Regions from separate parts of the Bradyrhizobium sp. CCBAU 45394 genome, predicted to be linked through region 2. Evidence: predicted binding sites of a transcription regulator. Region 2 holds the regulator's gene; each other region holds the start of a gene.
The links. The regulator LexA, encoded in region 2, represses DNA repair genes until DNA is damaged. The targets are predictions, from matches to a motif close to TGTTCNNNNTGTGTTCNG.
Positions count from the first base shown of each region.

Region 1: a site for LexA is predicted at 1,272-1,289, ahead of WN73_RS17400 (DNA recombination protein RmuC). Genes of this name have one in related genera too.
Region 3: a site for LexA is predicted at 1,362-1,379, ahead of WN73_RS28925 (YifB family Mg chelatase-like AAA ATPase). Genes of this name have one in related genera too.

Region 1 is NZ_LBIX01000156.1:18,795-21,060, forward strand. It holds gene WN73_RS17400 (DNA recombination protein RmuC) at 38-1,240, opposite strand; gene def (peptide deformylase) at 1,412-1,936, shown strand; gene fmt (methionyl-tRNA formyltransferase) at 2,080-2,266, shown strand, end outside.
Region 2 is NZ_LBIX01000158.1:46,600-48,865, forward strand. It holds gene WN73_RS18355 (molybdopterin molybdotransferase MoeA) at 1-658, shown strand, start outside; gene lexA (transcriptional repressor LexA) at 834-1,529, shown strand; gene WN73_RS18365 (hypothetical protein) at 1,817-2,023, shown strand; gene WN73_RS18370 (hypothetical protein) at 2,217-2,266, shown strand, end outside.
Region 3 is NZ_LBIX01000171.1:203,461-205,726, reverse strand. It holds gene WN73_RS28925 (YifB family Mg chelatase-like AAA ATPase) at 1-1,304, opposite strand, end outside; gene WN73_RS28920 (PilZ domain-containing protein) at 1,530-1,775, shown strand; gene WN73_RS28915 (tetratricopeptide repeat protein) at 1,854-2,266, shown strand, end outside.

The sequences.
Region 1 (2,266 bases), on a different contig from region 2:
CCCCGCCTTCGCGGGGCATGACAGTGTGCTAAAAAATCTACTCCCCCGCCTGGAGCTTCCTCGGGAACAACTCGGCCGCGCCCGTCGCCACCAGGTGCGGGCCCTCCGCGGGCGCGTCCGCCTTGCTGAAATCCAGCTCCTCGATCCGCCCCGCGCGCTTCTCGATCTTGTCGGCGGAGATCAGCACCTGGCGGACGTCCTCGTTCACGTCGGCAAAATGCTTCTGGAGCTTCAGCACGCGGTCGCGCAAGCGGCCGAGATCGTCGCCGAGCTTGATGACCTCGGTGCGGATCTGGTCGGCGGCATCGCGCATGCGCGCGTCCTTCATGATCTGCTGCATCACCTGGATCGCCAGCATCAGCAGCGAGGGCGACACCAGCACGACGCGGGCGCGATAGGCCTTCTGGATCACGTCGTCGAAGCCGTCATGGATCTCGGCGTAGACCGATTCCGACGGCACGAACATCAGTGCCATCTCCTGGGTCTCGCCGGTGACGAGATATTTTTCCGCGATGTCGCTGACATGCTTCATCACGTCGCCGCGCAGCCGCTGCGTGGCGATGCGCTTCTCCTCGTCGGTGCGGGCGTCGTGCAGCGCGGTCATCGCCTCGAGCGGAAACTTCGCATCGATGCAGAGCGGGCGCTGGTCGGGCAGGAACACGACGCAGTCCGGCCGCTTGCCGGTCGAGAGCGTGAACTGGAACTCGTAGGCGCCCTTCGGCAAGCCGTCCTGGACGATCGCCTCCATCCGGGCCTGGCCGAAGGCGCCGCGCGACTGCTTGTTGGCGAGCACGTCGCGCAAGGTCGTCACCTGCGTGGTGAGGTCGGTGAGGTTCTTGTGCGCGTTGTCGATGATGCCGAGCCGCTCGTGCAGGGCGTGCAGGCTCTCCATGGTGTTGCGGGTCGAGTGCTCCATGGACTGGCCGACGCGATGGGTGACCGAATCCAGCCGCTCGTTGACCGCCCGTGCCATCTCGGCCTGGCGGCCGGCCAGCGCCTGGGTCATGGCATCGACCCGGCCCGAAGCCTCGCTCTGGGCGTGCAGCATCTGGCTGATGCGCTCCTCGAGCTCGTCGGCGCGGATCGCATTGGCCATCGCGAGTTCCGCCCCGCGCCGCCCCGAGCGTGCAATGACCACGGCGATCACAACCAGCAGGATGAGGACCAGGACGCCGAAGCCGATCAGCGCGTCGATCGTGCGCACCGGCCAGTCGCCAGCCACGAAAATGATCTCGTTCATGCCTGTCCTTCTAGCCGATTCGGCTGCTGGCACGAACGAATAGCGAACATTTATGGTAAATGCCCCGTTAATTTTTATGGTTAACAAAAGCTGAAGTTTTATGGTTAGCGGATCGTTAACGCGTTCCGGGCCTCATTGACCGCTTGTCGCGCCCGGCTTAAATCGCCCGCCATGGCCCTCAGAGAAATCATCATCCTGCCCGACAAGCAGCTGCGTCTGGTCTCCAAGCCGATCGAGAAGGTCACGACGGAGATCCGCAAGCTTGCCGACGACATGTTCGAGACCATGTACGACGCGCCCGGCATCGGGTTGGCGGCGATCCAGATCGCCCAGCCGCTGCGGCTGATCACCATGGACCTCGCCAAGCGCGACGAGAACGGCGAGACCAAGCCGGAGCCGCGCGTCTTCATCAATCCGGAAGTCATCGCCTCGTCCGAGGAATTGTCGGTCTACGAGGAAGGCTGCCTGTCGATCCCCGAATATTACGAGGAGGTCGAGCGGCCTGCGAAGGTGCGCGTGCGCTTCACCGATCTCGACGGCAAGGTGCACGAGGAGGACGCCGAAGGCCTCTACGCCACCTGCATCCAGCACGAGATCGACCACCTCAACGGCGTGTTGTTCGTCGACTATCTGTCGAAGCTGAAGCGCGACCGCGTGCTGAAGAAGTTCGAGAAAGCCGCCAAGCGCGCGGAGTGAGGTTCTCCGTCATTCCGGGGCGATGCGCAGCATCGAACTATGGTGCGCAATTGCGCACCTGAGAATCTCGAGATTCCGGGTTCGGCTCTTCGAGCCGCCCCGGAATGACCGTAATTGGATCACGTTCCTCGCAGGTTTTTCCGATGCCCCTTCGCCTGATCTTCATGGGCACGCCCGATTTCTCCGTGCCGACGCTGCTCGAGCTCGTCGCGCATGGCCATGAGATCGTGGCCGTCTATACCCGCGCGCCGAAGCCGGGCGGGCGGCGCGGCCTGCAGTTGCAGCCGACCCCGGTCGAGGAAGCCGCGCGAAGACTCGGCGTTCCCGTGC
Region 2 (2,266 bases):
GGTGATGCCGGGCACCACGCCGGGCCCCGGCCAGATCGTCTATTCCAACGGCTATGCCCTGCACGCCCTCGCCCGCCAGGAGGGCGCAGATACCATCGACCTCGGCGTTGCCGCCGATACGCTGGAGGCCACCACAGCCGGCATCCGCCGTGCCCGAGAGAGCGGCGCCGACATCCTGATCACGATCGGCGGCGCCTCGGTCGGCGACCACGATCTGGTCCAGCAGGCGCTGAAGGCCGAAGGCATTGCGATGGCGTTCTGGAAGATCGCGATGCGGCCGGGCAAGCCGATGATGCACGGCCGGCTAGGGGCGATGGGGGTGATCGGCCTGCCCGGCAATCCCGTGTCGTCCTATGTGTGCGGCTTCCTGTTCATGGTGCCGTTGATTCGCGCCCTGTCGGGCCGCGCCGTGATTCACCATCGTCGCGAGCGCGCCGTGCTCGGCCGCGATGTCGGCGCCAATGACCAGCGCGAGGACTATCTTCGTGCGCGCCTGGAGCGGCGCGACGACGGCATGCTTGTCGCCCTTCCCGTCAATCATCAGGATTCCTCGCTGCTTGCGAATCTCGCTGCGGCGCAGGCACTTCTCGTGCGCGCGCCGTTCGCGCCGAAGGCCGAGGCAGGCGCGCCTTGCGAGGTGCTGCGACTGCCCGCCTGAACGCACTGGTCCTGCGCGTTCCGCGAACTTTGTCGCGTTCACGGTAAATTAAGCAGTTGCGGAACACATATCGAACATATAGTGTCCGTTCATGATTTGTTTCGAGCATCTGGCGGCTCGCCGCTGAATTCACCGTCTCGGAATCGAACGACATCAACCGGGGGATTTGGTCGAGATGTTAACGCGCAAACAATACGAGCTTCTGCGATTCATCAGCGAGCGTTTGAAGGAAAGCGGTGTGCCGCCCTCCTTCGACGAGATGAAGGACGCGCTCGACCTGCGCTCGAAGTCGGGCATCCATCGCCTGATCACCGCACTGGAGGAGCGCGGCTTCATCCGGCGCCTGCCCAACCGGGCCCGCGCGATCGAGGTGATCAAGCTGCCCGAGCTGCAGGCCGCCGCTGGCAACCGCCGTGGCTTCACGCCGAGCGTCATCGAGGGCAATCTCGGCAAGGTGCGAGCGAGCTCCAGCGCGGACGAGGGCGAACGCCCCGTCGCGGTGCCGGTGATGGGCCGCATCGCGGCCGGCACGCCGATCGAAGCGTTGCAGACCCGCAGCCACACCATCAGCGTACCGCCCGACATGCTCGGCTCGGGCGAGCACTACGCGCTCGAAGTGCGCGGCGACTCGATGGTCGAAGCCGGCATCCTCGACGGCGACATGGCGCTGATCCAGCGCAATGAGAGCGCCGACACCGGCGACATCGTGGTGGCGCTGATCGACGACGAGGAAGCGACGCTGAAGCGCTTCCGCCGCCGCGGCGCCTCGATCGCGCTCGAGCCCGCCAATGCGGCCTATGAGGTCCGCATCCTGCCGCCCAACCGAGTGAAGATTCAGGGCAAGCTGATCGGCCTATACCGGAAGTACTGAGCGTGATCCGGACTGGAGGGCCGCGTTAGCGCAAAGTGCGCAGCGGTTTTCCCTCGCGACAAGCGCAGGACGCGCTTGCGCGGAGATCATGCTCAAGCAATCACCTAAGCGCGGCCCGCCGGTTGGCGACCCGCGTCGTTGACGATTGGAGCGGACGATTGTCCGCTCCGGCTGGATAGTCTTTCTGGTTTTGCTCAGATTATCCGGCCCCTCTCTAGCGCTACATCCTCGCGACGCCGCACGAAGCCCTCATCGCTTCGTGGCCCTGGAGATCGAGGAGGCAATCAATGCGCAAGATCGTTTTGAGCACCGTCACGGTGGCGCTGATCGCAGCATCCGCGTCGGCATCGCAAGCCTTCGCCGCGCAGTCGCACCATGCCCGCAAGGCAACGCAGACGACGAGCGAGCAATTGCGCAATGCCCGCAACGCCGTCGCGCAGCCGTCGCAACCCGCCTGGCAATATTCGGGCTGGTCGGCACCTGCTGGTCGCTGACGGAGACGCACGCCAAATGCACGGAAGCGGTTTTTGTTCCTGAGGCATTTGAAAAAGATATTGTGATGGCAGCCTGCGGACCCAAGCCGCAGATTTGCCTACAACCAAGAAGACGCTAACATGCTTCCACTCTGATAGAGGCCAGTGCCTCCGAAGGAGGCGCGGGTCGCTATCCCTGAATGAGGAGCACCCGATGTGTGACTACAGCCTGCATGCCGTCGCGACGCGTCCCGCACAAGTCGG
Region 3 (2,266 bases), on a different contig from region 2:
TTGGTGCGGACATTCGGCAGGCCGATATCCGCGTAACGCGCAAGCTGGATGTCGCGCGCCGCCGCCACGCGTGCGGCGACCTCGGCCGATCCCTCCGCCGGCGGCGGCAGGATCAGGTCGGCCGCGGTCACCGCCGGGACCTCGATGCGCAAATCGATGCGGTCCATCAAGGGCCCCGAGATGCGCGCCTGGTAGTCGCCGGTGCAGCGATCGATGCGGCCGCGCTTGCAGGCATAGCCGGGCTCGAAGGCGTTGCCGCAGCGGCAGGGATTCATCGCCGCGACCAGCATGAAGCGGGCAGGGTAGGTGACGCGATGATTGGCGCGGGACACCGAGACCTCGCCGTTCTCCAGCGGCTGGCGCAGCGAATCCAGCACGCGCGGATCGAACTCCGGCAGCTCGTCGAGGAACAGCACGCCCTGATGCGCGAGCGAGATCTCGCCGGGTTTTGCGCGCATGCCGCCACCGGTGAGCGCGGCCATGCTGGCGGAATGATGCGGCGAGCGGAACGGGCGCCGCGCAGTCAGCGCACCGCCTTCGATCTCGCCGGCGACGGAGGCGATCATCGAGACCTCGAGCAGCTCGCCCGGCGACAGCGGCGGCAGGATCGAGGGCAGGCGCGCCGCCAGCATCGACTTGCCGGCGCCGGGTGCGCCGATCATCAACAGGTGATGTCCGCCGGCGGCCGCGATCTCCAGCGCCCGCTTGGCGCTTTCCTGGCCCTTGATGTCGCGCAGGTCGAGCTTTGAGGCGGCGGCCTCGTGCACTTTCGGCGAGGGCCGCGACAGCACCTGCGTGCCCTTGAAGTGGTTGGCGATCTGGATCAGCGATTGTGCGGCGATGATCTGGATGTCCGGGCTCGCCCAGGCCGCTTCGGAGCCGCAGGCGGCCGGACAGATCAAGCCTTCCTCGCGCACATTGGCGCCGATCGCGGCGGGAAGAACGCCGGCCACAGGCGCGATCGAGCCGTCGAGGCCGAGCTCGCCGAGCACGGTGAAGCCGGTCAGCGCATCCGGCGGAATCGCGCCGATTGCCGCCATCAGCCCGAGTGCGATCGGCAGGTCGTAATGGCTGCCTTCCTTGGGCAGATCGGCGGGGGCCAGATTGACGATGATCCGCCGCGCCGGCAGCGCCAGGCCCGAGGCGATCAGCGCCGAGCGGACCCGCTCGCGCGCCTCGGACACCGCCTTGTCCGGCAGGCCGACGATGGCAAAGGCCGGCAGGCCCGGCGCGACCTGCACTTGCACGTCGACCGCGCGGGCCTCGATCCCCTCAAAGGCGACGGTAGAAACCCGTTGAACCATGCCGAACCAGCCTGCCCTCTTGCACAATCGAGGGTAGCAGAGCCGGCCACCCTCCGCAAGAACAATACGGGAACACGCCCGGCGCCGCGGAAGCCCTAACCAATCGTAAACAGGACGCGGACACTACGCCTCGAATGCAAGCTTCTGTCCTCAGCACATCCCAACGAATGTCCGCTACTCCTAGGGCTGCGGGATGGGCCGTGATCTAACAAGTGAACAATCAAAATGCTTGCAAATCGCCGGAGAAGCGAACGTCGGGTGTGCAGCCGGCTCGCCAAGATTCACTTTGGCGCGGGCTCGCTGCCGCGAGATTGCACGATTACCGATATCTCGGACGGGGGCGTGAAAGTCGTGGCGGAATTCCTGGAAGTGCCGCCGCAATTCACCATCATCTTCGCGCCGGACTATTCCCGCCAGTGCCGCCTGCGCTGGCGCATCGGGTGCGAGTTCGGCGCCGAGTTCACCGATTAGACTGCGGGGCTCACGTCCTTAACGGGAATTTAGCGTTAATCGGTAAGCATCCCTGATCAGTCGCCGAGTGATCAGAGTATGTCCAAGCGTTTGTCCCTTGCCTCTCGCCCGGCGAGATATCTGCTGTCCGCGCTTGTGATCCTTGCCCTCGGCGGCTGTCAGACCACTGGCATCGAGGACATCACCGGCGCGCTCGGCGGCAAGTCGGAAGCCGCGAGCAAGGCTGACGGCAAGCCGGACATGGACGCATTGCGCGAGCGTTATCGCGCCAAGCCCAGCGATCCCAACGTCGCGCTCGACTACGGCAAGGCGTTGCGCGAGAGCGGGCAGAGCGCCCAGGCGGTCGCGGTGCTCGAGCAGGCCGTGCTCGGCCATCCCCGCAACAAGGCGCTGCTCGCCGGCTACGGCCGCGCGCTCGCCGACAACGGCAATTTCCAGCAGGCTTTCGACGTTCTGAGCCGCGCGCATACGCCGGAGGATCCGGACTGGCG